DNA from 4 places in the Geodermatophilus arenarius genome. Region 1 is predicted to be linked to each of the others. Evidence: riboswitches for the same ligand, from Rfam matches in the RefSeq annotation. Region 1 holds a riboswitch; each other region holds the start of a gene.
The links. A riboswitch is a leader RNA that binds a small molecule or an ion and turns the genes downstream of it on or off. The one in region 1 is predicted to bind cyclic di-AMP.

Region 1 (6,961 bases):
CACCAGGACGTCGGGGACGACGGCGCTGGCGCCGATGAGCAGCCGCGGCCGGCGCCGCTCCACCGCGTCGACGATCCGCTGCGCGGCGCGGCCGGCCGGGTACCGCAGCAGCCTGGCGAACTCCCGCTTGCCCCGCTCGGCCTCCGCCGGGTCCGCGCCACTGGCGACGCGGGCGGTCTCGGCGATGCGGGTGGCGATGCCGCCGGGGTGCACGCTGGTCACGCCGACGCCGTCCCCGGCCAGCTCGTGCCGCAGCGCCTCGGTGAACCCGCGGACGGCGAACTTGCTCGACGCGTACGCCGCCTGCCCGGCCGGCGCCATGAGCCCGAACAGGCTGGAGACGTTCACCAGGTGCGACCCGGGGTGCGCCTGGAGCGTCGGCAGCAGCGCGTGGGTGAGCCGGACGGTGGCGCGGAAGTTGACGTCCACGACCCACTCGAACTCCTCGAGGGTCACCTGGTCGAACCGCCCGCCCAGCGCGACGCCGGCGTTGTTGACCAGCAGCGTCGTCCCCGGGTGGTCCGCGACGACCCGGTCGGCGGCCGCGCGCAGTTGCCCGGCGTCGGCGAGGTCGGCGACGACGGTGGCCACCGACCGGCCCGGGGAGGCCGCGCGCACCGCCGCCGCGACGCCCTCGAGCCGCTCGGCGTCGCGGTCGAGCAGCACGAGGTCGTTGCCGCGGGCGGCCAGCCGCGGGGCGAGCGCGGCGCCGATGCCGCTGGCCGCCCCGGTGACGACGGCGGTACCGGTGAAGGCGTAGGGGCGCACGCGGCGACCGTATCCGGCGGCGCTCAGGGCAGCCGCCACACCGTCGTCCGGCGCAGCCCGGGCCCCTCCGTCTCGGGGACCTCGTACACCGCGGCCGACTCCAGCCGCTCGTGCGGGAGGTACGGGCGGCCGGGGTCGCCGACGAGCACCTCGCAGCCGCGGGCCCGCGCCCGGTCGAGGAAGGGCAGCACCCGCCCGGTCATCTCCCGGTCGTAGCAGACGTCCCCGGCGACGACGACGTCGACGGCGGGCGGCTCGCGGTCCAGCACGTCGCCGGTGACGCTGATGCCCGCGACGCCGTTGAGGCCGGCGTTGACGCCGACCGCCGTCCGGGAGAACGGGTCGACGTCGCTGGCCAGCACCCACCGGGCACCGGCGAGGACGGCGGCGACGGCCACCAGGCCGCTGCCCGACCCGAGGTCGAGCACCGTGCGGCCGGCGACGGTGGCGGGCTCGTCGAGCAGGTGGCGGGCCAGCGCCTGCCCGCCGGGCCAGGCGGCGGCCCAGAACGGCGGCTCCCCGCCCGCCCCGCCGGCCGCGGTCTCCATCGCCTCCCACAGGGCGACGACGTCGTCGGCGACGTGCAGCCGCACCTCGGGGACGAGCGAGGGCCGGCGCACCTGGGTGTGCGCGCGGACGAACCCCGCGGGCACCACCCGGGTGGCCGGCCCTCGATGGATCACGTGTCGATCAGTACCAGCCGGTGGCCTGGCTGTGCGCCCAGGCGTCGCACGGCGAGCCGTAGCGCTCCTCGATGTAGATCAGGCCGGCGTCGATCTGGCGGTAGCCGTCGGAGGTCTTGGCGATCCCGGTGCTGGCCCAGGTGGAGTCCAGGAACTGCGGGATGCCGTAGGCGGTGCTGGTGGGGTTCTGGGCGTTGGGGTTCCAGCCGCTCTCCTTGCCCCACAGCTTCTCCAGGCAGGAGAACTGCTCGCCGCTGCCGACCTTGCTCAGCGCGTAGTCCTTGAAGGAGCCGGAGGGCGCGGCGGGCGCGGCCTCCTCGGCGGCCTCCTCGGCGGCCTGCTCCTCGGCGGCCTGCTGCGCGGCGGCGGCCTCGGCGGCGGCCTGCGCCTCGGCGGCCTGGCGGGCGGCCTCCTGCTCCGCGGCGACGCGGGCGGCCACCTGCTCGGCGGCGACGCCGGCGGCCTCGGCCTCGGCGGCCTCGCGGTCGCGCTCGGCCTGCTCGGCGGCCAGCTGCGCGTGGGCGGCACCGGCCTCCTGCGCGCTGCGCTCGGCGCGCGAGGCGGCGATGTCGGCCAGCGACGTCAGGTCGGGGGCGGTCGCGGCCTGCTGCTCGGGGATGCCCAGCTCGTCGGCGACGCTGACCGCGGTGGCGGCGGGGTCGGTACCGGCGGAGGCGGCGGGGCCGCTGGTGGAGACGACGCCGACGATCAGCGCGCCGGCGGCGGCGGCGCCGAGCAGGAGGGCCGGGCGGCGCGGGCCCAGCGGCGGGCCGCCGCGGCGGAACAGGCGCCGGCGGGCGGGGGCCTCGGCGGCGTCCGCGACCGCGGGCAGCTCGCGGGTGGCGGTGCCGGCCGTGGTCTCGGCGGCGGTGTCGGGGGTGTCGGCGGTGGCGAGCTCGGCGGTCGCGGGGGCGTCGGCAGGCGTGTTCGGGACGTGGCGGGACATGAGGGGGTGAGGGCTCCGAGGGAGAGTGCGCGCGGCAGCGGGCCCGGAGGCGGACCTCGGGCATGCGCGTGCGGCGCGGGGCTACGGGTGTCGCGGACTACGGGGTCCCCGGCGACGTCGTCGCAGGGAGCGGCAGGGCAGGGGCGGCCGGCGTCAGGCGGACGCGGGAGCGCGGTGTGCGCGCGGGCAGCTGCACCTGCGGGCCGCTTCGGCCCGGAGGCGGGGCATGCGGGGACTCTCCGTTTCTTCCGTGAGCCGCCTACCGAGTTAGCTGACGGGTTCGGGCGGGAAGGAGCCCTACGCGCGCCGGGCCGGAGCTCGGCGGGCGCGATTCACCCCAGTACTGCGGTGGGTCCCCGGCTCGCGTCCACGGGCGCGGACACGACTCGGCGGCGTCCGGCCGGGCTCCCCAGGACGGGGACCTGACGACCAGCCGGACGCCAGCCACCGTACGGTCGTTACCGGTTCGTGACAACCGCCGGGGCCGGAGGTGCGGCCGTGACGGGTGGGGCGGACCCCCTCGTCCCGGAACCCGCCCCCGCGTCGCCGCTGGTCAGGAGGCCGCGGCCACCTCGGGCCGGCCGGGCCCGTGCAGCGGTGTCACGTCGGACACGTCCGTCCCGGACGACGCAGGACGCGACTCCGCCCGGAGTCCACCGGCGGACTCCTCCAGACGGGCCAGCCCCCGCTTGTCGCCGAGGGCGGGGACGTCGTCGGGCACGACGCCGGTGACGACGGCGAGCGCCTCGTCCAGCTGCCCGGTCAGCAGGCGCAGCCAGTCGCGCGCCCGGTCGCGCTCGTCGCGCAGGGGCTCGAGCTCGGCCTCGACGGCGTGCCGGCGCTCGAGCGCCTCGGCGTCGGCCCGCGCCCGTGCCGCGGCGGCCTCGCGGTCCCGCCGCTCGCGCTCCGCGGCGGCCGCCTCCTCCAGCCGGGCCGCCTCGAGGCCCGCGGCCTCGAGGACGGCGGCGGCCTCGCTGCGGGTCTGCTCGCGGGCGGCGAGCACCGCCTCGCGCATCTCGGCCACCCCGGACAGCCGGGCCTGCGCCTCGGCGAGCGCCTCGGCGCGGATCCGCCCGGCCTCCTCCTCGGCGGCGGCCGTCAGCGCGGCGGCCTCCTCCTCGGCCCGCCGCACGATCGCGGCCGCGTCCTCGGGGCCGGGCAGGCTCTGCCGCTCGCGGACCAGCTGGGCCAGCCGCCGGCGGGCGTTCTGCAGCTCGGCCGACGCGGCGGCGTAGCGGCTGAGCAGGTGCTCGTTCTCCCGGCGCAGGACCAGCAGCTCGGTCTCGGCCCAGGCGACGTAGTCGTCCACCTGCACGCGGTCGTAGCCGCGGACCGCCCCGGTGAACACCGGCCCGGTGCCCAGCAGGCCGTCGAGCCCACGTCCCGGAGGCGGCTCCGCGGTGCCGTCCCCGGTCCCGTCGGGAGCAGCTCCCCGTCCCCGCAGCGACATCCCGGTTCCCCCTCGGTGCGCCGTCCGATCCGGCCCCCCACCGGCGCGCCGGTCGGGGGTGATCACAGAGTTCCACCCGCCGGGTGCGGCCGGACGGGTCGACACGGACGCGCGCGGGGCGTCCGGACCGGTCGCGCCCGGACGTGCCGGGCCGGTCACCGAGCGCGGTCGAGAGGTCTCAGTACGGTCACGGAGGCGCCGGGAATGCCCGGCGGGGGCAGGTCGTTGGGCCGGGTACAGTAGTTGCACTCTCAACCACATGGAGCACGAGATGCAGTTCGGGGTCTTCACGGTCAGCGACGTCACGACCGACCCGACGACGGGGCGGACGCCGAGCGAGGCGGAGCGGATCAAGGCCGTCGTCACCATCGCGAAGAAGGCCGAGGAGGTGGGCCTCGACGTCTTCGCGCTCGGTGAGCACCACAACCCGCCGTTCTTCTCGTCCTCCCCCACGACCACGCTGGCCTACGTCGCGGCGCAGACCTCCCGGCTGCAGCTGTCGACGTCGACCACGCTGATCACCACCAACGACCCGGTGAAGATCGCCGAGGACTACGCGATGCTGCAGCACCTCGCGGACGGCCGCGTCGACCTGATGATGGGCCGCGGCAACACCGGCCCGGTCTACCCGTGGTTCGGCCAGGACATCCGCAACGGCATCCCGCTGGCGGTGGAGAACTACGCGCTGCTGCGCCGGCTGTGGGACGAGGAGGTCGTGGACTGGCAGGGCCGGTTCCGCACCCCGCTGCAGGGCTTCACCTCCACCCCGCGGCCGCTGGACGGCGTCCCGCCGTTCGTGTGGCACGGCTCGATCCGCTCGCCGCAGATCGCCGAGCAGGCCGCCTACTACGGCGACGGCTTCTTCCACAACCACATCTTCTGGCCGAAGGAGCACACCCAGCGGATGGTGGAGTTCTACCGGTCCCGGTTCGAGCACCACGGCCACGGCGCCGCCGACCAGGCGATCGTCGGCCTCGGCGGGCAGGTGTTCATGCGGAGGAACAGCCAGGACGCCGTCGCCGAGTTCCGGCCCTACTTCGACAACGCGCCGGTCTACGGGCACGGGCCCTCGCTCGAGGACTTCTCCCGGGAGACGCCGCTGACGGTGGGCAGCCCGCAGCAGGTCGTCGAGCGCACCCTCGGCTTCCGCGACTACGTCGGCGACTACCAGCGGCAGCTGTTCCTGATCGACCACGCCGGCCTGCCGCTGAAGACCGTGCTCGAGCAGCTGGACCTGCTCGGCGAGGAGGTCGTGCCGGTGCTGCGCCGCGAGTTCGCCGCGCTCAAGCCGGCGCACGTGCCCGACGCCCCGACCCACGCCGCCCGGGTGGCGGCGCGCGGCGGCGCGCAGGACTCCACGGTGTACGCCGCGGGTGACGACGTCACCGGCCGTGCCGACGACGCCCGCGAGGAGGTGTCCGTCCGATGACCACCCGCACCCTGGCCGTCGTCAGCGCGGGGCTCGGCGTCCCGTCGTCGACCCGGCTGCTGGCCGACCGGCTCGCGGCGGCGACCGTCGCCGCGCTGCGCGAGCGCGGCGAGGACGCCACCGTCGAGGTCGTCGAGCTGCGCGAGCACGCCCGCGACGTCGCGGACGCGCTCGTCACCGGCTTCCCCAACGCCGCGCTGCGCGCGGCGGTCGCGACGGTGACCGGCGCGGACGCGGTCATCGCGGTCACGCCGGTGTTCACCGCCTCCTACAGCGGCCTGTTCAAGTCCTTCGTCGACGTGCTGGACAAGGACGCGCTCACCGGCACGCCGGTGCTGCTCGCGGCGACCGCCGGCACCGCCCGGCACTCGCTGGTGCTCGAGCACGCCGTGCGGCCGCTGTTCAGCTACCTGCGCGCGGTGACCGTGCCGACGGCGGTCTTCGCGGCGAGCGAGGACTGGGCCGGCGGGGACGGCGCCGGCCAGGAGCTGGCCGCGCGGATCACCCGCGCGGCCGGCGAGCTGGCCGACGTCGTCACGGGCCGGCCGGCGGCGGCCCGCCCGGCCGACCCGTTCACCGACGTCCCCTCCTTCGAGGACCTCCTCCGGGGCACCGCCTAGGACCGGTCCTGGACCGGCGCCTGGGACGACCCGCCGCCGCGCGGGTCGGCGGGCCGCGCCGTGTCGCGCTCGGGGGCCTGCCGGGCGACCGGCACGCCCTCCGGCGAGGCCGGCGGCCCGGCCGGCACCGGCGCGGCCGGCGGGACGGCCGGCTGCGGGCGGCCCCGCAGCCGCGGGTACGCCAGCACCAGGCTGGCCGCCAGGACGATGGCCAGGATGACCGCCCACGTGCCGGTGTAGTCGGCCCAGGAGCCGGTGAGCAGCAGGAACGCGGGCAGGGCGGCGGTGAGCAGCCCGGCGACGACGGCGATCGCGCCCGTGTAGCGGGTGAACTCCTCCCGCTTCAGCCCCAGGACGACGAAGAACAGCGCCCAGAGCACCGCCCAGTACAGCCAGATGACGCCGAAGCCCGGGTCCCGCGGCTCGACGTAGAAGAAGTTCAGCCCGGCGTACACCAGCGCGCACGCCGCGACGAACGCCGAGAACCAGCCCAGCCCCGTGCCGTCGAGGCCGGCGAGCAGGTTGATCCCCACGTACAGGTACGTGAAGCCGAACAGGTAGAGGCCCGACGCGGCCAGGATCGTGGCCGTGTCCCCGTCGGCCGTGACGAGCAGGACGGTCGGCGTCACCACCTGCAGCGCCCCGACGAACAGGTTGAGCGGGGCGGCGGCGCGGGCGTCCACCAGCCCCAGCAGCATCAGGCCGTTGACGACCAGGACGGCTCCCACGTACAGCAGTCCCACGGCTCCCATGTGCGGTCATCTCCTCGGGTCCCGCGACGGTGCGGACGTCCCCCGTGGCTGGTGCCGGCGGCGGTCGCGCCGGCGGTCAGGAGCCCGGCTCCCCGGACTCCCGTTCGTTCTCCCGGACGGCCTCGTCCTCCTCGAGGGCCTCGTCCTCCTGCAGGCCCTCGTCCTCCTGCAGGGCCTCGTTCTCCTGCAGGGCGCTGTCGATGAGGTCGGCCAGCCCGCCGACGGAGCGGTGCGGACCGCCCCGGCGGACGACGACCGGCTCGGGCACGTCGTCGTCGGACGACAGCCCCACGGTGAGGTCGTGCGCCGCCCG
Region 2 (6,961 bases), on a different contig from region 1:
GGCATCGAGTGCGAGTGGGCGCCGGCCCCGCGCGAGCACCTGGGGGACGGGTCGGCCTTCGACGCCGTGCTGTCGGCCCGGCTGGCCGACGGCCGGAGCCTGCTCGTCGCCGTCGAGACCAAGTACGTGGACGGCTTCAGCCGGGACCCCGGTCCGGAGAAGGACGGGCGGCGCCGGGAGAAGGACGCCAACTACCGCCGGCACTGCGAGCGGTTCGGCATGGCCGACGGCGCCTTCGACCGCCTCGGCGAGTACCCGACCCGGCAGCTGCTGCGGAACGTGCTGCTCACCGAGAGCGTGCGCCGCGGCGGTTCCGCGAGTGGTCCGGAGTGGGACGCGGCGGTGACCCTGGTCCTCGCCCGGGACGACGACGAGGGCGCCCGCGAGGTGGTGCGCCGGCTCGATGCCGACCGCGGTGCCCTGCCGACGCACGTGCTCTTCCGCGGACACGGCGACCTCGCGGACGCCGCGGCGGCGGTGCCGGAGCTCGAGGACTGGGCAGCGCTCTTCCGCCGCCGCTATCTGTCCTGAGTCAGGCGGCAGGAGAGAGCAGTGGCGCCGGGGTGGTGATCGCAGTGCCGTCCGGTCGGTAGGTGCGCCATCGGCCGTCCGGTTGTCGTTCCACCCGGAAGCCGTGGTGGACCTTGGTGTGGTGGCGCTCGCAGAGCAGCGCCGAGTTCTCCAGCGAGGTGTCGCCGCCGTCGATCCAGTGGGCCAGGTGGTGGACATCGCACCACCACGTCGGCGCCCCGCACCCGGCGAACACGCACCCGCCGTCGCGCAGCTCGGCCGCCTTGCGGATGTGGCGGCTCATCAGCCGCTGCGCCCGGCCCAGGTCCAGCGGTGCGCCGTCGGGGCCGAACACCACGCGGGACACCGCGCCGTCGCAGGCCAGCCAGCGGGCCCTCGCGGCGGAGATGGTGGCGCCGAAGCCCATCCGCCCGGCGTTCGGCCCGCCGGCCGGGTCGACCAGGTCCGCCACGTCGATGACGACGGCGATCTGGGGCTTGTGCCCGCGCAGCGTCGGCAGGTTGCCCGAGGCCAGCACGTTGTCCGCGAGCTGCACCAGCGCGTCCCCGAGGCGCTGGGCGCGGGTGCGCCCGTCGCCGGCGGGCCGGTCGGCCTGCACGTGCGCCTCGAGTGCGCCCTGCAGCCTCTCTCCGCCGACCGCGTCCAGGTGCCCGCGGAAGGACAGCGACCCGTCGGCGTGCCGGGACAACGTCAACGACCGCCCCTCGGTCGGATCCGGCTCGGGCCCGTCCGGGTCGAGGGCGTTGCAGTAGTGCTGGACCACCGCGATGAGGTCGGCGTGCGGGCGCTCGACCGCGACCCCGGTGAACACCGCGTCGATGACGGCCAGGTCCACCCCGGCGGCCGCGGCGGCGGTGAGGCGTTCGGGTGTCACCGCCCGCGCCGCGACGGCGACCTGCTCGGCGGACACCAGTCCGGCGTGGTGCGCCTCGGCGAGGGCGGGCAGGTGCTCCAGTGCCCGCCCGGTGCGCACCAGCCGCGCGGCGGCGGCATCGGAGAGCCGGCAGTGCCCGCGCAGCCAGGAGGCCATCGACGTCAGCCCGTCCCGCTCCGGCGCCTAGGACAGCTCCGCGGCGCGGACCGCCCGGGCCAGGCGGGCGTCGATCCGGTTGCGCTCGGCGACCAGCGTGGCGACGTCGTCGAGGACGTCCCCGCTCCCCGGCTCACCCGAACACATGATCGAAGTCCAGCCGGTCCGGCGGCCTCTCGCAGCACGAATTCCCAGGTCAGGCGCCTGACAGTGGCGGCTGACCGCCGACCACACCCGCCACCACGGCGGCCGCCGCGTGGCCGGTCCGGACGGCGTCCAGCACGGGCACGCCCGCGCGCCAGCCGGTCAGCAGCCCGGCCGCGAACGCGTCCCCGCAGCCTGTCGTGTCGCGCGGTCCGCCCGCCGGCAGCGGCTCCACCGGGACCTCCACCGTGCCCGCCGCCGTGACGACCCGGGTCGGCCGGGCGCCGGCGTGCACCAGCACCAGCGGCGGCGCCCAGGTGGGCAGGGCGCTGTCCAGGCCCAGGGCCGTGGCCTCCGCGGCGTCGCAGCAGAGCACGTCCGGACGCAGCCCGGCGAGCAGCTCCACGTAGCCATCGGCACCGTGTCGCTCGATCCGGGCGGCCGCGGCGACGTCCGCGCTCACCGGCACGCCGAGGTCGTGCGCCGTGCCGGCCGCGGCCCGCACCGCATCGGGGAAGCGCAGCAGGTCGTAGCCGTCGAGGTGGACGACGGCGGCGCCGGCGAACCACTCCGGCCGGACGTCGGCCGGCTCCAGGCCGCCCTCGCCGCGGTCGGTCAGCACCGTGCGCTCGCCGTCGGCATGCACGAGCACCGTCGACAGCGGCGCGCGCCCGCGGCGGACCACCGCGAGCTCGACGCCCCTCCGAGCGAGACCGGCCAGCAGCCCGTCGGCCAGCGGGTCGGCGCCGGCCCAGCCCGCGAACCGCGCCGGCGCACCTAGGCGGGCCACGCCGGCGGTGACGTTGGCGGGGGCGCCGCCGGCCGTCGTCGTCCGCTCGACCCGCTGCTGGCCGCCGGCCACCAGCGGCGCGGACAGCTCGAGCAGCTGGTCGGCGACGAGCTTGCCCACCGCCACCACCGGCCCGGGGCCGGCCGGCCGCGGCCAGGCGGGATCGCCGGCGGACACCACCCGAGGACGGTTCGGTGCCCCCGGCCGGGCGAGCCGGCCGGGGACACCGTTCCGCGCGTCAGGCGACGCGGCGCGCGCCCACGTACTCCGGCATCGAGTCCAGGCTCACGACGGCCACCGGCTTGCCGGCGGTCGAGGCGTGGACCATCTGGCCGTTGCCGATGTACATGCCCACGTGCGACACGGGGCTGTAGAAGAACACCAGGTCGCCCGGCTGCAGGTCGGCCTTCGCCACCGGGGTGCCGAACGTCGACTGGGCCTTCGAGGTGCGCGGGATCGAGACGCCCGCCGCCTGGTAGCTGTAGCTGGTCAGGCCCGAGCAGTCGAACGAGTTCGGGCCGGTGGCGCCGTACACGTACGGGTCACCGACCTGGGCCAGGGCGGTGTCGACGGCGGTCTGGGCCGCGCCGTTGGGAGCGGCCGCCGGTGCGGCGGCGACCGTCGCGGTACCCCCGTCGCCCGCGGCGGCCGACGCCGGGAGGGGTGAGAGGGCGATGCCGGCTCCGGCGATGGCCGCGACGGCGATGCCGCGGAACGAACGACGGGCGGTGGACGTGCGTGCAGTCGTCATCGACGACGGTTCTCCTGTTCTCCGCGACCGCCTACCGGGTTAGCTGACGGGTTCGGGCGGAGGAGTCGCCCGGCGCGACGGAGCGCGCTTCACCCCAGTGCTCACGTGGGTCCCCGGTCCGGGCGCCGGCCGGCTGCCGGCCGCCTGGTTCGGCGTGTCCGGCGGGTGTCACACGGGAGGTGACTGAGGGCCGGCCGGACCGCGACGACGGTAGGGAGGGGTGTTGCAGCGTTCAACCGGATCGCATCCGCGCCACGCCCGGCCGCGAGCCGCGGACTTGACGCGGGCCGCGGATCCGAATCGCCCGTCCCACCAGCGCAGGAGCCGTTCCCTCCGCCGCTCGACCTCCGACACGCAGGCGCCGACACGCCGGGGCGGACGAGAAAGGGCGCAGCGGTGCGTCCGCACAGCGCGTCAGCGGCCCACCACGACGGGAGCGGGGAAGCCCCGGGGATCGCGACGGTTGCGCCGCCCGTTGACGGGGCACCGGAACCAGCAGTCGAGAGGAGGGAGTCCCCCCATGGGCATGATGAGGAACCTGATCGCCTCGGGCGTCGCCGCCAAGGTCGTCCAGGAGCTCCGGAAGCCGCAGAACCAGGCCAAGATCAAGCAGTTCATCCGCGACTTCCAGGCCAAGAACGCGAAGGGCGGCAAGGGTCAGGCCGGTCGCGGCTACTGACCTGCGAGCGCGACCGCGGCCCCCGTCCCCCACCCAGGACGGGGGCCGCGGCGTGTCCGGGGGGACCGGCGAGGCGACCGGGGCACTTCGTGACCGTCCCGCTACGACGCCGTGCCGGACGTCCCGGGGAGCACCGTCCCGCCGTGGCACGCTCCCGCGGTTCCTCCCGCGACGGCGGTGCGACTGCACCCGCCGCGGGTCCCTCCAGCACGACGGGGTGTCCCCATGACCCAACCGCCGCCCGGCCAGCCCTGGCAGCCGCCGCAGGGCCCCCTGCCCGGCTTCCTGCCCCCGCCTCCGGAGAAGAAGGAGACGCCGGTCTACCTGCGTCCCTGGTTCGCCGTCCTCGCGCTGGTCCTCGTCGTCGCAACCGTCGGCGCCGCGCTCGGCGGTGGCGACGACGAGGCGGCGACCGCCGCCGCGAGCACCACGACGGTCACCGAGACCGTGACGGCGACCTCCAGCCCCCAGCCGGCCGTCCCGCCCGTCTCCAGCGCACCGCCGCCGGCCGTCGTGCCGAGCACCACCGCCGCCCCGAGCACCCCGGCCCCGACCACGCCGGCCGCGCCGGTGGTCGACTTCGCCATGCCGTCGGTGGTCGGGATGACCCTGCAGGACGCCCAGGACCTGATCCAGGCCAACGGCGTCTTCCTCAGCCTGTCCCACGACCTGCTCGGCACCCGCAACCAGGTGCTCGACGCCAACTGGAGGGTCTGCACGCAGAACGTCCCGGCCGGCCAGCGGGTCACCGGCGCGGCGGAGGGGACGATCGACCTCGGCGTCGTGAAGCTCGAGGAGAGCTGCCCCTGACCCGTCGCGGGGCGGACGCCGACCGCCCGAGCCGTGTCCGGGGCGGCGGGCCGGGTACCCCGTGCCCCGACCGGGGTGAGCCCAGCCGTCCGGTCGGAGCACGGCTGAGGAGGTCCGCGATGACCCAGGGTCCGCCGAACGGCGGCTCGGACGGCCGCACCGACGACCACGTGCTGCCCGGTGAGCACCCCGACGAGAACGGCGTCGCCGACGACGCTCCCGAGCAGGGACCCCGCGCTGCCCAGGGACCCATGGGCAGCGGGGACCGCCCCGGCTTCCCCGGCGCCGCCGAGGGCACCGGGATGGGCCAGGCGGAGGACTGACCGGCGCGCGCCCGTGCTCCGGCTCCACCGTGGGGCGGAGCACGGGCACGCTCCGCCCTAGGCCCGCGCGGCCGTCGCGGGGGGACCCAGCGGCACCGGGTCGGGGCCGGCGACGATGCGTGCGGTCACCGTGCCGATCCGCTCGACCGTCACCGCGACCTCCACGCCCGGCCGCAGCCACGGGTGCTGGTCCTCGCCGTGCAGCGACCGCAGCTCCAGCAGGCACCCGGTGCCGACCGTGCCGCTGCCGACGACGTCACCGGGCCGCAGCTCGGTGCCGCGCGAGGCGTAGGCGAGCATCTGCCCGAACGACCAGTGGATGTCGGCCCAGCTGCCGCCGCCCTGCTCGACGCCGTCCACCGCGGCCGCCATCCGCAGCGCGTAGCCGGCGCCGGAGCGGTACGGCTCGAGCTCGTCGGGCGTGACCAGGACCGGGCCGAGCGTCGTCGCGCCGTCCTTGCCCTTGGCCGGGCCGAGGCCGACCTGGGACTCCACGCCCTGCACGTCGCGGGCGCTCCAGTCGACGAACACCGTGTAGCCGGCGATCGCGGCCTCGGCCTGCTCCGGCGTGAGGTCCGACCCGCCCCGGCCGACGACCGCGGCGACCTCCACCTCGTAGTCGAACGCCGCCGAGCCGGGGGAGACGGGCACCGGCTCGCCGGTCCCGCGCACCGCCGCGGGGTTGGTGAAGTAGAAGACCGGCTGCTGGAACCAGACCGGCGAGACCTCCCGGCCGAACGCGGCGGCGGCGTTGCGCGCGTGCTGCTCGAAGGACAGGAAGTCGCGGACCGACGGTGGCCGCGGCACCGGCGCGCGCAGCACCAGCCCGTCCTCCGGCACCACCTCGGCCGGGGTGCGCTCCGCCGCCGCGGCGAGGTCGGGCAGCAGGTCGACCAGCGCGGCGTCGAACCCGTGCACCTGCCCGTCGCGCAGCAGCCCGGCCCGCTCCGCGCCGTCGGACGGCGAGACGTAGGTGACCCAGCGCATCAGCTCTCCTCCCTCACGCCCGGCAGCCGATGGGGCCGCCGTGGAACGCCACCATGTCCGGCCAGATCTCGGTCAGCGGCAGCCGCTCGCCCGGCGGCCGGCCGTCGAGCTCGGCGTAGGCGCGGTGCAGGTTCCCCACCAGCCGCTCGGACTCCTGCCACCCGGCGTAGGGGTTGTCCGCGTGCCGGCGCGCGGTCTCCAGCGGCGACCACCCGGCCGCGTGCCCCTCGCGCGCGGTTGCGTCGACGAAGGCGGCGTAGCCAGCGAGGTCGTCGAGCAGCCGGGGGACCTCGTCGCCGCGGCACACCGGGCCGTGCCCGGGCACCAGCACGTCGGGCTGCAGCGCGCGCAGCGCCTCCACCGCCCGCGGGTAGCCGGCGACGCTGCCCTCCGCGAGGAACGGCTGGCCGCCGGCGAAGGCGACGTCGCCGGCGAAGGCGACCCGCTGCGCCGGCAGCCACACGACGACGTCGCCGCGGGTGTGCGCAGGCCCCACCGCGTGCAGCTCCACCGCCCGCTCGCCGAGGTGCAGGGTCAGCGCGCCGGTGAACGTGAGGTCGGGCGGGCGCACCTCCAGGTGCCCGTAGTCCGGGCCGGTGAGCACCTGCGCGGCCAGCAACCCGGCGGCGAGCTGGTCCTCCCTCGCGTGCACGTGCCCGACGACCGGGGTGTCGGCGGGGACCAGCCAGTTGCCGAAGGTGTGGTCGCCGTGGTGGTGGGTGTTCACCAGCGCCCGCAGCCGGCCCGGCGCCACCGACCCGACGGCGGCCAGCAGCGCGCGGTTGCGGGCCTCGGTCGAGGTGGTGTCCACCATCAGCCCCGTGCCGTCGTCGCCGGTGACGACGCCGGTGTTGTTGATCATCCAGCTGCCGTCGGGCTGCACGTAGGCGAAGACGCCCGGTGCCACCTCCTGCAG
Region 3 (6,961 bases), on a different contig from region 1:
GGCCGGGTGCCGGTGCGGGCGCAGGACGCCCCGGAGGTCGCCGCCCTCAAGGGCGACGCCCGCATGGCGCAGGTGCTGGAGCGGGCGCTGTGGGGCGCGATCGCCAAGCCCGCCGACGACGTCCTGGTGCCGCTGGCCGGCCGCCGCTACCGGGTGCCGGTGGAGCGGCTCAAGCGGTACGTCGACGACCTGCGGCGGCGCGGCCGCGTGCCCGACGACCGGCAGCGGCTGCACCACACCGCCGGCCGGGAGCGGCTGGCGCTGCTGCTCGCCGAGGACGCCCGCCGGCAGCAGGAGGAGGCCGGCGGCAGCCCGACCGACGCCGAGACCCGCCGGGCCGCACGCAGCCCCGAGGTCCGCGCGTTCTGCGACGCCGTCTGGCCCGCCCGCGACCCGGCCGGCCTGGTCCTGGAGCTGCTCGGCGACCCCGCGGTCCTGGCCCGCGCCGCCCGCGGCGTGCTCGGCGACGACGAGCAGGCGCTGCTGCACCGCCCGGCGCCGCGCTCGGTCGGCACCGCGCCGTGGACCGCCGCCGACGCCGTCCTGGTCGACGAGGTGGCCGGGCTGCTCGAGCGGACGGCGGGCTACGGGCACGTCGTCGTCGACGAGGCGCAGGACCTCTCGCCCATGCAGTGCCGCGCGGTGGCCCGCCGGCTGGCCGCCGGCTCGCTCACCGTGCTCGGCGACCTCGCGCAGGCCACCAGCCCGTGGTCGCCGGCCGACTGGGCGCCGACGCTCGCGGGCCTGGGCCGCCCGGACACCGCCGTCCGGCCGCTGACCCGCGGCTACCGGGTCCCGGGGGAGGTCCTCGACTACGCCAACCGGCTGCTGCCGGCGATCGCGCCCGGCCTGCCCGCGGCCACCGCCGTGCGCCGGGACCCCGGTGCGCTCGCCGTCCGCCCGGTCGCCGACCTCGCCGGGCCGCTGGCCGAGGTGGTCGCCGACCTCGCGGCCGGCCCCGGGTCGGTCGGCGTCGTCTGCGCCGACGCCGCGGTCCCCGAGGTGGCGCGGCTGCTGGCCGCCGCGGGCCTGCCGGCGTCGGTGCTCGCCGACGACGGCCCGGCGGCCGGGCGGGTCGCCGTCGTGCCCGCCGCGCTGGCGAAGGGGCTGGAGTTCGACGCCGTCGTGGTGGCCGACCCGGCGGCGATCGTGGCCGCCGAGCCGCGGGGGCTGTCCCGGCTCTACGTCGTGCTCACCCGGGCGGTGAGCACGCTGGTGGTGCTGCACCGCGACGACCTGCCCGCCCTGCTGGAGGGCTGAGCGTCCCCCGACCGCGGGACCGCACGGCGCGGGTCGTTGTGGCCGGACGTGATCTCTGTTGCAGTGTGCGCGCACGGGAGGGAGGCCCATGGACCGGCAGGACAGCCGGGCCGGCACGTTGCTCCGGTTGGCCGCGACGATCGTGGTCGCCGGGGCACTGGTGGCGGGCCTGCTCCTCCCGTGGATCGGGGGTCCCGCGATCGCCGCCCAGCAGTCCACCGGGCTGCTCGGCGACCTGCCCACCGAGTTCACCGACCCCTCGCCGCCGGGGAACACCGTGCTGCTCGCCGCCGACGGCGAGCCGATCACGTACTTCTACGACGAGAACCGCGACCCCGTGGAGCCCGCCGAGATCGCGGACGTCATGAAGGACGCGATGGTGGCCATCGAGGACTCCCGCTTCTACGGCCACCGCGGTCTGGACGTGCAGGGGACGCTGCGCGCGCTGGTCACCAACATCGCCGCCGGCGAGGTGGCCGAGGGCGGCTCGACGCTCACCCAGCAGCTGGTCAAGCAGACGCTGCTGCAGACCGCCGACACCCCCGAGGAGCGGACCGCCGCCACCGAGCAGACGGTGGGCCGCAAGCTGCGCGAGGCGCGCCTGGCCCTGGCGCTGGAGGACCTCTACAGCAAGGACGAGATCCTCACCCGCTACCTCAACACCGTCTACTTCGGCCAGAACGCCTACGGCGTGCAGCCGGCCGCCCGCGCCTTCTTCGGTGTCGACGCCGCGGCGCTCACCCTGCCGCAGGCGGCCCTGCTGGCCGGCCTCGTGCAGAGCCCGGTGAACGACGACCCGTTCACCGACCCCGAGGCGGCCACCGCGCGGCGCAACGAGGTGCTGTCCCGGATGGCCGAGCAGGGCCTCGTCCCCGCCGACGAGGCGGCGGCGGCCGCGGCCGCGCCGCTCGGGCTGGCACCCGCGCCCGCCCCGCCCCGCGGCTGCGTCCAGGCGAGCGTCGGCCCGTTCGTCTGCGACTTCGTGCAGCGGTACCTGATCCAGGAGCTCGGGCTCAGCCAGGAACAGCTGGACAACGGCGGCTACACCGTGCAGACCACCCTGGACCCCGAGCTGCAGCGCTCCGGCGACGCCGCGGTGCTCGAGACGCTCCCGCGGGAGGACTCGCTGGCCGCGATGTTCACCGCCGTCGAGCCCGGCACCGGCCACCTGCTGGCGATGAGCGTCAACCGGACCTTCGGCTACGACCTCGCCGACCGCACCCAGGAGTCGTTCAACCTCAACGTGGCGCCCAGCCAGGGCTCGGGCTCCACGTACAAGGTGTTCGTCGCCGCCGCGGCCCTGGCCCGGGGCTACTCGTCCTACTACACGCTCACCGCGCCCGACCCCTACGTCTCCCGGGTCTACTCCGGCCCGTGCGAGGGCCGGGACACCGACGGCCGGTACTGCGTCCGCAACGCCGGGTCGGGCTACCGCTCGACGCTGGACCTGACGACGGCGCTGTACCAGTCCTCCAACACCTACTTCCTCGCGCTCGAGGACGCCCTGGGCAGCGTCGAGGAGCCGGTGCGCATGGCCGAGGCGGCGGGGCTGTTCCAGTTCAGCCCGCCGGGGCTGGCCCAGCAGATCATCGACGAGAACCGCGGGTCGTTCACCTTCGGCGCCGAGGCGACCAGCCCGCTGGCCCTGGCCAGCGCCTACTCGACGTTCGCCGCCGGCGGCACGCAGTGCGACGTCGTCCCGGTGACCGCCGTCCTCGACCGGAACGGGGAGCCGGCGGTCGGCGCCGACGGCGAACCGCTCGCGGTCGGCGACCGGTGCACGCCCGAGGCGATCCCACCGGGCGTGGCCAACACGATGAACCAGATGCTGCGCAAGGACGTCGAGCCGGGGAACCCGGGGCAGACCGGGGCGCGCGCCTACGTCCGCGGCCACCAGATCGCCGGCAAGACCGGCACCTCGCAGGACAACTACTCGGTGGCGTTCGTGGGCTACACGCCCGAGATCACCGCGAGCGTCATGGTCCTCAACCCCAAGCGCAACGAGGACGTCGGCGGCTTCGGTGGCGGCAAGGGCGCCACCATCTGGCACGACGCGATGGAGCCGATCCTCACCGCGCGCGGCAGCGGCGAGTTCCCGCCCGCGGACGAGACCGTGCAGAACGGCAACACCCGCCCGGTGCCCGGCTGCTCCGGCGTCCGGGCCTGCGAGCGGGCCCTCACCGACGCCGGGTTCACCGCGCGGACGGTGCGCGTCGACAGCGACGAGCCGGCCGGCACCCTCCTGGGCACCAGCCCGCCGCGCGGCGGCCGCGCCGTGCCGGGCCAGCTGGTGTCGATCCTGGTGAGCAACGGCAGCGACTACGTGGAACCGGCGCCCGAGCCCGCGCCCCCCACGGAGCCGGCGCCCGCGCCCCCGACCGGGCCGCCGCCCGCGCCCGGGACGAGGCCGCCGACGACGTCCCCGCCGACGTCCCCGCCGCCGCCCCCGGCGCCGGAGCCGCCCCAGACGCCGGAGCCGCCGCCACCGGCCACGGAGCCGCCGACCGCACCGGCCACGCCGCCGCCCCCGCCCGCCGCGCCCGCCACGGAGGCCCCGCCGCCCGGCTCCCCCTGGCGGCCGACGGCCTGACGCCGCCCCAGCCGCGCGTCGAGGGACTGGGTGAGCAGCCACCCGGCCAGCAGGACCAGGTGCAGCAGGAACAGCCACAGGCCGATGGCGACCACCGCACCGACGACCACCAGGCCGCCGAAGGGCGCGCCGAGGTCCAGGGGCAGCGACAGGAACAGCACGAAGCCCTGCAGGAAGCCGGACAGGCAGGCCGCGGTGAACAGCGCGCCGCTGACCAGCGCGCCCCACCGGCGCCGGCCGCCGGCCACCACGCCGTAGCCCCAGAGGATGGGCACGGTCAGCACGAACAGCACCGAGTAGTAGCCGACGGCGAACCGCCCGATCAGGGGCCCGGCGCCGTCCTCGCGGGCCAGGTCGGCCATGGCCGTGGCGGCCAGCAGCAGCGGGTACAGCAGCAGGGGCGTCACCACGACCAGGGGCAGCGTGAGCAGCCGGCCCCGCCAGCCGGTGAGGTTCTCCCGCCGCTGGCTGAACCGCATCAGCGCCCGCCGCAGCCCCTCGCCGTACAGCGACAGCGGCAGCAGCGCCAGCGCGAACCCCAGCAGGTCCAGCCGGACGCCGGCGTCGACCAGCCGGGCCACCGCGTCCGGCGCGCCCAGTGACTCCGGCAGCAGCTCGGCCAGCCGCTCGCTGCGCCCGCGGACCTCCCCGGCCGAGGTGGCCAGCGCGGTCAGCCGGACGGAGACCAGCACCAGCGGCACCACCGCGATGCCGGCGTAGAAGGTCAGGCCCGCGCCGATCAGCGCGAGGTCACGGCCGCGCAGCAGGCGCCGGGCACCGGCCAGCAGCGCGCGCGTCTCGACCCGCAACCGGGCCGCCGTCCACCTGCGTGCCGGGCTCACCCGCCCATGCCACCAGTCCCGGCGGCCCGGCGCCCGCCGGGGACCGGACGGCGCTCAGTCGTCGGTGCTCGCGTCGTCGGTGGTGGGGGCGTCGTTGCCCGGGTTCTGGCCGGTCTCCTGGCAACTGGCGTCGTTCTCGTTGCTGGCGTTGCCGCCGGCGGAGTCGCAGTTGGTCGGGCCGCGGGAGAAGTCGGTGTTGTCGCCACAGGCGACCAGGGAGCCGAGCAGGGCGAGCACGACGAGCGGCCGGGCCAGGCGCATCCGCGTGGAAGAGGACATGCAGCAATCGGTACACGTCCCCACGGCCGCGCAAACCGGCGGGGGTCGGGAACCTCCCGGAGTCGCCTGGTCACCGTCCGTGACTGATGTAATTACACCGGGGTGATTGTCACACGCCGGTCACGGACCTTACGCTGAGTGTGTCCAACGGGGCGCTCCGTCACCAGTCCGGGTGACACCCCGTGGACGCCGTCGAGCCGGTCCTCCCGCAGCGGAGACCGGGCCGGGGACCCATCGCAGTCCTGGGGTGTAGCGCGTGTCCGCACGCGCCGGGCGACTCCACGCCCGAACCCGTCAGCTAACCCGGTAGGCGGCCTGGGAGAAGGAGAGACCGCCGCGTGGCGTCCCTGCGCACGTCCGTCCCCGGCACGCCCGCGACCGGCCGCGGCCGCCGCGCCGCCCTCGCGCTCGTCGGCGCCCTCGGCATCGGTCTCGGGCTGGGGGCCGTCCCGGCGCCGGCCCGGGCGGAGGAGCCGACGTCGGCCGCCGAGGCCGCGCAGCTGGTCGCCGCCCGGGGCCACGAGCTCGAGGCCGTCACCGAGCAGTTCAACGAGGCCCGCGAGGCGCTCGTCGCCCAGCAGGCCGCCGCCGACGCCGCCGCCGCGCAGCTGGCCGCCGCCCAGGCCGCCGTGGACACCGCGCGGCAGCAGGTGATCGGGATCGCCCGGTCGGCCTACACCGGCGACAGCATGGGCTCGCTGCAGGCGCTCATGACCAGCGAGGACGCCGACGAGTTCGTCAACCGCGTCACCCTGCTGCAGGGCGTCGCCGGTTACCAGGGCGAGCTGCTCGGCCAGGCCGCGGCCGCCACCGAGACCGCCACCGCCGCGCAGGCCGCCGCCGCCGAGGCCGCCGCCGAGGCGCAGCGCCAGTACGACGCCGTCGCCGCCCAGCAGGCAGACCTCGAGGCGCAGATCGCCGCCTACCAGACCGACTACGCCCGGCTGAGCGCCGAGGAGCGGCGCGCCGCCCTCGAGGCCGCCGCCGCGGCGCACGCCGCCGAGGACTCCCGCGCCAGCCGCGACGAGGAGCGCGAGGACACTGCGTCGTCCTCCGCGTCCTCCTCCGCCGAGGAGCCGGCCGCGGCGGCCGCGCCGGCCAGCGGCGTCGCCGGGACCGTCGTCGCCACCGCCATGGCCCAGCGCGGCAAGCCCTACGTGTGGGCGGCCGCCGGCCCGAGCTCGTTCGACTGCTCCGGCCTCACCCAGTACGCCTTCCGCGCCGCGGGGATCAGCCTCCCGCACTCCAGCAGGATGCAGTCGACGATGGGCACCGCGGTCTCCCGCGCGAACCTGCAGCCCGGTGACCTGGTCTTCTTCTACAGCCCGGTGAGCCACGTCGGCATCTACATCGGCAACGGCCAGATGGTGCACGCGCCGACGTCGGGCGACGTCGTCAAGGTCGCCAGCATCGACGCGATGGGCGGCTACGCCGGCGCCCGCCGCATCGGCTGACGCGGGTCGCGCCTCAGCCGGGGCAGCGCCGCGGCCACCGGGTCCGGCCGCAGGTCGGCCAGCCGGCGCAGCAGGACCGGACGGGACCCCCGCTGCGCCGGACCCCGCACGACCCGACCCTGCCACGCACCTCACACCCCGCGACCGGGACGCCGGCGCCCGCTGCCGCGTTGACCCTCCGGAACCGCCCCCGACCCGAGGACCGCGCACCGATGAACCCCCGCACCGTCGCCCTGGCCTTCCGCGTCGTCGCCGTCGCCGAGGCCCTCTCCTGGATCGGCCTGCTGGCCGGCATGTACGTCAAGTACGTGCCGGAGACCTCGGAGGCCGGCGTCCAGGTGTTCGGGCCGGTCCACGGCGCGGTGTTCATCGCCTACGTGGTCGTGGCGCTGGTCGCCGCGCGGGTGCTCGGCTGGTCCCGGTGGACGACGCTGCTCGCGCTGGCCGCCTCCATCCCGCCGCTGGTCACCGTGGTGTTCGAGCGCTGGGCCGGGCGCACCGGGCGGCTGGCGGCGCCCGTCCGCGCCTGACCTACC
Region 4 (6,961 bases), on a different contig from region 1:
GGCCGGCGCCGCCGCGGCCGGCTGGCCGGTGGTCGCCGAGCCGAGTGGCGGGGCGTGGACCGACGGCGCCGTGCGCGGCGGGGCGCTGCTGCTCGGCGTGCCCGGCTGGCTGGACGCGCACCGGCCCGACCGGGTGGTCGTCGTCGGCCGGCCGACGCTGTCCCGGCCGGTGTCCGTGCTGCTGGCCGACCCGCGGGTGCGCGTGGAGACCGTGGTCGCCGGGCCGCGCTGGCCCGACGCCGGCCGCACCGCCGCGCTGGTCACCCGCGCCGCCCCGCCGGCCGGGCCGCCCTGCGACCCCGGCTGGTCCGCCGCCTGGCGCGCGGCCGCCCGCCGGCCGCGCTCCGCCGTCGTCGCCGCCCTGGACGCCGCCACCGGGCTGACCGCCGCCCGGCTGGCCCGCGACGTCGTCGCCGCGCTGCCGCCGGGGGCGCTGCTGGTGCTCGGCTCCTCCACGCCGGTGCGCGACGTCGACCGGCTCGCCGTCCCGCGCGGCGACGTCGCCGTGCTCGCCAACCGCGGCGTCGCCGGCATCGACGGCACGGTGTCCACCGCCGTCGGCGCCGCGCTGGTCCACGGCGGGCCGGCGGTGGCGCTCATGGGCGACCTGACGTTCCTGCACGACCTGCAGGGGCTGCTCACCGGCGAGGGCGAGCCGCGCCCGGACCTCACCGTGGTGGTGCCCGACAACGACGGGGGCGGGATCTTCGCCCAGCTGGAGCCCGGGCGGCCGGCGTACGCCCACGACTACCGGCGGGTGTTCGGCACGCCGCACGGGCGGGACCTGGTCGCCGTCGCGGCGTCCCTGGGGTGGGAGGCGGTGGCGGTGACCACGCCGGAGGAGCTCGCCGCCGCGCTGGCGCGCGGCGGGCCGCGGGTGGTCGTCGCCCGCACCGACCAGCGCGCGGAGGCCGACCTCGCCGTCGCCCTGCGGGAGGCCGCGGGCCGCGCGCTGGCCTGACCGGTCCGAGGAGCGCCGGAGAGGGCCCGGGCACGGCCCGGGAGCTCGTCCCAGGCCCTCGTGACGGGCCGGTCCGGCACGCGTTCCCGGTGGCCTTCGTCACGGGACCCGGCGCGGACGCGGCGGGGACGGCACGACCCCGGCAGGGCCCGATCGTGCGCGGCGAGCAGCGGGTTCCGTTACCCGCGCGGTGGTCACGCCGACGTCACGCCGTACCCCACACGCCCCGGCCGAACCGCCGTGTGACCGCCGTCACGACGACAGTCGACATGACGACACGTAACGTTTTGGCTGCGCTCAGCGAACACAGAGCGCGGCGCCGGTCCGCCAAACCCTGCCCACCGGTCGCCCACGTCAACTCCCAGGGCAGGGGTGGGGGACCCACTCTTCCGGCGCGCGACGGCCTACGGGGGCCTGTCGGAGCGCGCCTCGGGGTGAAGCCGCGGACCGCGGCCGGGCACCGATCGCCCGAACCCGACAGCTCACCTCGCCGGCGGTGATCGGGAGATCATCACCATGCCCAAGCACCGCGCACCCCGCTACGTCCGCACCAAGAAGGTCATCGCCAAGGCCCCTGTCGCCGCCGGCGCCGCCGCCGTCGGTCTGGGCGTCCTGAGCTCGCCGGCCTCCGCCTCCACCACCCACGACTGGACCGGCGTCGCCCAGTGCGAGTCCAGCGGCAACTGGAGCATCAACACCGGCAACGGCTACTACGGCGGGCTGCAGTTCAGCCAGTCCACCTGGGCCGCCTTCGGGGGCACCGACCTCGCCCCGCGCGCCGACCTCGCCACCCCGGCCGAGCAGGTCCAGATCGCCGAGGCCGTCCTGGCCGGCCAGGGCGTCGGCGCCTGGCCGACCTGCGGCAAGTACCTGACCGACGGCACCACCGCGGCCGCCGCCGAGGCGCCGGCCGCTCCCGCCGAGCAGGCCGCCCCGGCCGCCGAGGCCCCGGCCGCTCCGGCCGAGCAGCCGGCCGCCGAGCAGGCCGCCCCGGCCGAGCAGGCCGAGGTCAGCACCGAGGAGTACACCGTCCGCTGGCGGGACACGGTGGCGAAGATCGCCGCCGCCCACGGCCAGAGCTGGCGGGAGCTCTACGAGCGCAACATCGACGTCATCGGCGGCAACCCGAACCGGATCTACCCCGGTCAGGTGCTGGCGCTCAGCGGCTCGACGGCCGCCCCGGCCGAGGCCGCTCCGGCTCCCGCCGCCGAGGCCGCCCCGGCTCCGGTCGCCGCCGCCGGCGAGGCGGCGCCCGCCGCCACCCCGCCGATCGCCGAGGCCGCTCCGCAGGTCGCGCAGGCCTCGGTCGTCGCCGAGATCACGAACACCGCCGGCGCGATCCACGAGGCCGTGCAGGCGGCGGCGAACGCCGTCGTCAGCAACGTCCCGGGCGCCGCGGACATCACCCTCGGCGGCACGCGGGCCAGCGCGGTCGACCCGGACGGCCACCCCTCCGGCAAGGCGCTGGACTACATGGTCATGTCCGACGCCGCCCTCGGCGACGCGATCGCCCAGTACCACGTCGACCACTGGGACGAGCTCGGCGTCGAGTACGTCATCTGGCAGCAGCGCATCCTGACCTCGCCCGACGGCGCCTGGAAGGCGATGGAGGACCGCGGCGGCGCGACCGCCAACCACATGGACCACGTGCACGTGAACTACGTGGGCTGACCTCCGCCTCACCCGACGAGGGCCCCGACCGCGCGCCGCGGCCGGGGCCCTCGTCGTCCCCGGGGCAGGACGGCGGCCGGCCGGGAGCGGGCCGGCTCAGCCCTCCAGCGCGGCCTGGAAGGCGGCGAACTTCGACTGGGTCTCGGCGAGCTCGGCCGCCGGGTCGGAGCCGGCGACGATGCCGCAGCCGGCGAACAGCCGGGCCGAGCACGGGTCGTCGTCGACCAGCTGCGCGCAGCGGAGGGCCAGCCCGAACTCGCCGTCCCCGCGGGCGTCGAGCCAGCCCACCGGCCCGGCGTAGCGGCCGCGGTCCATGCCCTCCAGCTCGGCGATGACCCCGGCAGCGGCCTCGGGCGGGGTGCCGCAGACGGCGGCGGTGGGGTGCACGGCGTCGACCAGCTCCAGCAGCCCGGCGCGGCCGCGGGCGCCCGAGCGGCGCTGGGTGCCGACGACGTCGGTGGCCAGGTGCCGCACGTTGGGCAGCGTGAGCAGCGAGGGCTGCTCCGGCACCGACAGCGCGGTGCAGAACGGGTCGAGCGCCCGCACGAGCGAGTCGACGGCGAGGGCGTGCTCGGCGCGGTCCTTGGCGCTGGCCAGCAGGCCGGCCGCGAGCCGCTCGTCCTCGGCGCCCGCGCCGCGCGGGGCGGTGCCGGCCAGCACCCGCGCCGACAGCTGCCGGCCGGTGCGGCGCAGCAGCAGCTCGGGAGTGGCGCCGAGCAGCCCGTCGACGGCGAAGGTCCAGCAGTCGGGGAAGCGGGCGGCCAGCCGGTCGAGCAGGCGGCGGGGGTCCAGCGGCACGTCGGCGGTGACCAGCAGGTCGCGCGCGAGCACCACCTTGGCGAGGTCACCGGCGCCGATGCGGCCGATCGCGGCGGACACCGCGCCGCACCACGAGGCGGGGTCGAGCGCGCCGTCGGCGTAGCGCAGCCGCCCCGGCGCGGGGGTCAGCGGCTCGCGGGCCGCCGCCATCACGTCGCCCGGGTCGGCGTCGCCGGTCGTGGTCACCCAGGCGACGCCGTCGCGGCGGCCGACGACGACCTCGGGGACGACGAACACCGACGTCTCCCGCGCGGGGTCGAACGCGACGCTCGCGAACACGACCGGCCCGGAGCCGGGCACGCCCACCTCGTCGTCGACGGCGAGGGCGGCGCTGCGGTCGGCCCACCAGGCGGCCGCCTCGGCCAGCGCGCCGGGACCGGAGACCTCGAGGCGGTCGGCCTCGCCCCAGCCGACCAGGCCCTCGCCGCGGCGCACCCAGGACAGCGCGCCCCCGCGCGACAGCAGCGCCAGCAGGTCGGGGGAGTCGGGCAGCGCGACCGTGGTCACGGCGGGCGCGGCGGCGTCCGGGGTGGTCACCGCCGCTGCCGTCACGTCCCCCAGCGTAGGCAGCCGGTAGCGTCGTCCGCCGTGGCAGACCGGCGAGACAGCGCACACACCGCCGGGTCGAGGGCCGGGCTGGACAAGCAGCCGCACGAGGTCGCGGCCATGTTCGACGGCGTCGCCCGCCGCTACGACCTCACCAACACCGTGCTCTCCGGCGGTCGCGACGCCGCCTGGCGGCGGGCCACCCGCGAGGCGCTGGGCGCCCGGCCGGGGGACCTCGTCCTCGACGTCGCCGCCGGCACCGCCGTCTCCACGGTGGAGCTCGCCGCCGGGGGCGTGCGCGCCGTCGCCTGCGACTTCTCCCAGGGGATGCTGCTGGCCGGCGCGGGACGGCCGGTGCCCAAGGTGGCCGGCGACGCGATGGCGCTGCCGTTCGCCGACGCGAGCGTCGACGGGCTGGTCGTCTCCTTCGGCCTGCGCAACGTGGCCGACCCCGACGTCGCGCTGCGCGAGTTCGCCCGGGTCGTCCGGCCGGGCGGGCGGCTCGTCATCTGCGAGTTCTCCAGCCCCACCTGGAAGCCGTTCCGCACCGTCTACACCGAGTACCTCATGCGGGCGCTGCCGCGGATCGCCCGCGCGCTGAGCAGCAACCCCGACGCCTACGTCTACCTGGCCGAGTCGATCCGCGCCTGGCCCGACCAGCCGGCGCTCGCCGCCCGCATCCAGGCCGCCGGGTGGACCGACGTCGCCTGGCGCAACCTCACCGGCGGCGTCGTCGCGCTGCACCGCGCCGTCCGCCCCTGACGGGCCGCCGGCGAGGGCTCCCGCGGCACGCCCACGGGGATAGCGTCGCCGCATGACGACACCGACACCGATGCCCGAGCCGCCCGGTCCGTCGCCGTCCCCGGTCGACCCGATCTCCCCGCCGTCGCCGGCCCCGCTGCCGCAGCCGAGCCCCACCGACCCGAGCGCCCCGCCGCCGTCGGGACCCCAGCCCGTCTGACCCGGGCCGCGCGGTGGACGGCCGCCCGTACCGCGACCGGCGCGACGCCGGCCGGCAGCTCGCCGCGCGCCTGACCGACCCCGCCCGTCCCCCCGCCGTGCCGCTCGGCCCCGACGCGCTCGTCCTCGGCCTGCCCCGCGGCGGCGTCCTGGTCGCGGCCGAGGTCGCGGCGGCGCTCGGCGCGGAGCTCGACGTGGTCGCCGTCCGCAAGCTCGGCCTGCCCGAGCGGCCGGAGCTGGCCATGGGCGCGCTGGCCGCGGTGGGGGAGACCGTCGAGAGCGTCCGCAGCGAGTCCGTCCTCGCCCGCAACCCCGTCGGACCGGCCGCCGCGGACGAGGTGCGCCGCTCCGAGCTCGCCGAGCTGCGCCGGCGCCAGCTCGCCTACCGCGGCGACCGGCCGCCGCCCGCGCTCGCCGGCCGCACCGCCGTCCTCGTCGACGACGGGCTGGCCACCGGCTCCACCATGCGCGCCGCCCTCGCCGCGGTCCGCGCGGCCGGCCCCGCCGCGGTCGTCGTCGCGGTGCCCGTCGGGGCGCCCGACGTGTGCGCCGACCTGTCCGTGCTGGCCGACGAGGTCGTCTGCCCGGTCACCCCGCACCCGTTCGGCGCGGTGGGCCGCTACTACGACGACTTCGGCGAGACGTCCGACGACGAGGTGCGCGCCGCGCTCGCCGGCGGCTCCGGCGGGGGGCCCGCCTAGGCTCGGGACGACCGCAGACCGAGCACCGAGGGGGCCGCGCGTGACGAGTCCGACCGCCGGGGGCAGCGCCGACGTCGTGGTGGTCGGTGCGGGGCCGGCCGGGTCGGCCGCGGCCTGGACGCTGGCCACCGCCGGGCTCGACGTCGTCGTGCTGGAGAAGGCGCGCTTCCCGCGGGAGAAGGTCTGCGGCGACGGCCTGACCCCGCGCGCGGTGAAGGCGCTCGACGAGATGGGGATCGACGTCTCCCCGGAGGCCGGCTGGGTGCAGCACCGGGGCCTGCGGGTCTTCGGCGGCGGCCGGGTCGTCGAGGTCGACTGGCCGCAGCTGTCCTCCTGGCCCGGCTACGGGCTCATCCGGCCGCGGAAGGACCTCGACCCGATGCTCGCCGAGCACGCGGTGGCCGCCGGCGCCCGGCTCGAGCAGGAGGTCACCGTCACCGGCCCGTTGCTGGACGACGCCGGCCGGGTCGTGGGCGTGCACGCGCAGGCCGGCCCGGACAGGGAGGCGGTGACCTGGCGGGCGCCGCTGGTCGTCTCCGCGGAGGGCCTGTCCGGCCGGCTGGCCAAGGCGATCGGCCTGACCCGCCGCGAGGACCGCCCGCTCGGCGTCGCCGTCCGCCGGTACGTCGAGACGCCGCGCGGCGAGGACCCCTACCTCGACATCTCCTTCGACCTCTCCGCCGAGGGCCCCACCGCCGACTCGATGCCCGGCTACGGCTGGTCCTTCGGCATGGGCGACGGCACCGCCAACGTCGGCTTCGGCCTGCTCGACACCCGCCGCGGCGGCGAGACCGACGCCCGCACCGTGCTGCGCCGCTGGCTGGCCACCCTGCCGCCGGAGTGGCAACTGGGCGAGGAGCACGCGGTCACCCCGCTGCGCGGCGCCGGCCTGCCGATGGCGCTCAACCGCGGGCCGGCCTACACCCGCGGCCTCCTGTTGGCCGGCGACACCGCCGGCGTGGTCAACCCGTTCAACGGCGAGGGCATCAGCTACGCGCTGGAGACCGGCCGCATGGCCGGGGAGACGGCGGCCGCGGCGCTCGCGACACCGGAGGGGCCGGCCCGCGAGGCGGTGCTGCGCCGCTACCCCGAGCGGCTGCGCGAGGCCTACGGCCGCCACCACCGGCTCGGGATGGCCTTCCTGGCCCTGCTCGACCGGCCCGGCCTGGTCCGCTTCGCCACCGCGCACGGGCTCGAGCGGCCGGCGATGGTGAACGCCGCGCTGCGGCTGATGGGCAACCTCTCCGACGGCCGCGACGGCGACCGCTTCGACCGCGTGGTCGCCGTCCTCACCCGCCTGGCG

Region 2: it holds a riboswitch for cyclic di-AMP, as region 1 does, so the genes downstream of both, ACFO3M_RS11805 (C40 family peptidase) here and ACFO3M_RS14420 (aggregation-promoting factor C-terminal-like domain-containing protein) in region 1, are expected to answer to the same signal.
Region 3: it holds a riboswitch for cyclic di-AMP, as region 1 does, so the genes downstream of both, ACFO3M_RS18480 (C40 family peptidase) here and ACFO3M_RS14420 (aggregation-promoting factor C-terminal-like domain-containing protein) in region 1, are expected to answer to the same signal.
Region 4: it holds a riboswitch for cyclic di-AMP, as region 1 does, so the genes downstream of both, ACFO3M_RS06980 (LysM peptidoglycan-binding domain-containing protein) here and ACFO3M_RS14420 (aggregation-promoting factor C-terminal-like domain-containing protein) in region 1, are expected to answer to the same signal.

Annotation. Positions count from the first base shown of each region.
Region 1 covers NZ_JBHSGR010000015.1:60,940-67,900, reverse strand. Annotated here, with positions in the region: gene ACFO3M_RS14430 (SDR family NAD(P)-dependent oxidoreductase) at 1-768, opposite strand, end outside; gene ACFO3M_RS14425 (class I SAM-dependent methyltransferase) at 792-1,451, opposite strand; gene ACFO3M_RS14420 (aggregation-promoting factor C-terminal-like domain-containing protein) at 1,459-2,397, opposite strand; cyclic di-AMP (ydaO/yuaA leader) riboswitch at 2,639-2,799, opposite strand; gene ACFO3M_RS14415 (hypothetical protein) at 2,951-3,847, opposite strand; gene ACFO3M_RS14410 (LLM class flavin-dependent oxidoreductase) at 4,107-5,276, shown strand; gene ACFO3M_RS14405 (FMN reductase) at 5,273-5,896, shown strand; gene ACFO3M_RS14400 (AmiS/UreI family transporter) at 5,893-6,648, opposite strand; gene ACFO3M_RS14395 (hypothetical protein) at 6,725-6,961, opposite strand, start outside.
Region 2 covers NZ_JBHSGR010000011.1:75,608-82,568, forward strand. Annotated here, with positions in the region: gene ACFO3M_RS11785 (PGN_0703 family putative restriction endonuclease) at 1-531, shown strand, start outside; gene ACFO3M_RS11790 (HNH endonuclease signature motif containing protein) at 533-814, opposite strand; partial or broken gene ACFO3M_RS11795 (DUF222 domain-containing protein) at 788-1,573, opposite strand; gene ACFO3M_RS11800 (carbohydrate kinase family protein) at 1,758-2,675, opposite strand; gene ACFO3M_RS11805 (C40 family peptidase) at 2,734-3,246, opposite strand; cyclic di-AMP (ydaO/yuaA leader) riboswitch at 3,280-3,364, opposite strand; gene ACFO3M_RS11810 (hypothetical protein) at 3,767-3,925, shown strand; gene ACFO3M_RS11815 (PASTA domain-containing protein) at 4,151-4,735, shown strand; gene ACFO3M_RS11820 (hypothetical protein) at 4,855-5,058, shown strand; gene ACFO3M_RS11825 (fumarylacetoacetate hydrolase family protein) at 5,116-6,045, opposite strand; gene ACFO3M_RS11830 (MBL fold metallo-hydrolase) at 6,059-6,961, opposite strand, start outside.
Region 3 covers NZ_JBHSGR010000023.1:12,103-19,063, reverse strand. Annotated here, with positions in the region: gene ACFO3M_RS18500 (HelD family protein) at 1-1,260, shown strand, start outside; gene ACFO3M_RS18495 (transglycosylase domain-containing protein) at 1,349-3,850, shown strand; partial or broken gene ACFO3M_RS18490 (YhjD/YihY/BrkB family envelope integrity protein) at 3,877-4,692, opposite strand; gene ACFO3M_RS18485 (hypothetical protein) at 4,747-4,971, opposite strand; cyclic di-AMP (ydaO/yuaA leader) riboswitch at 5,166-5,298, shown strand; gene ACFO3M_RS18480 (C40 family peptidase) at 5,310-6,425, shown strand; gene ACFO3M_RS18475 (DUF3817 domain-containing protein) at 6,638-6,955, shown strand.
Region 4 covers NZ_JBHSGR010000005.1:195,683-202,643, reverse strand. Annotated here, with positions in the region: partial or broken gene ACFO3M_RS06985 (thiamine pyrophosphate-dependent enzyme) at 1-961, shown strand, start outside; cyclic di-AMP (ydaO/yuaA leader) riboswitch at 1,304-1,473, shown strand; gene ACFO3M_RS06980 (LysM peptidoglycan-binding domain-containing protein) at 1,478-2,632, shown strand; gene ACFO3M_RS06975 (isochorismate synthase) at 2,729-4,003, opposite strand; gene ACFO3M_RS06970 (demethylmenaquinone methyltransferase) at 4,040-4,759, shown strand; gene ACFO3M_RS06965 (phosphoribosyltransferase) at 4,972-5,658, shown strand; gene ACFO3M_RS06960 (geranylgeranyl reductase family protein) at 5,699-6,961, shown strand, end outside.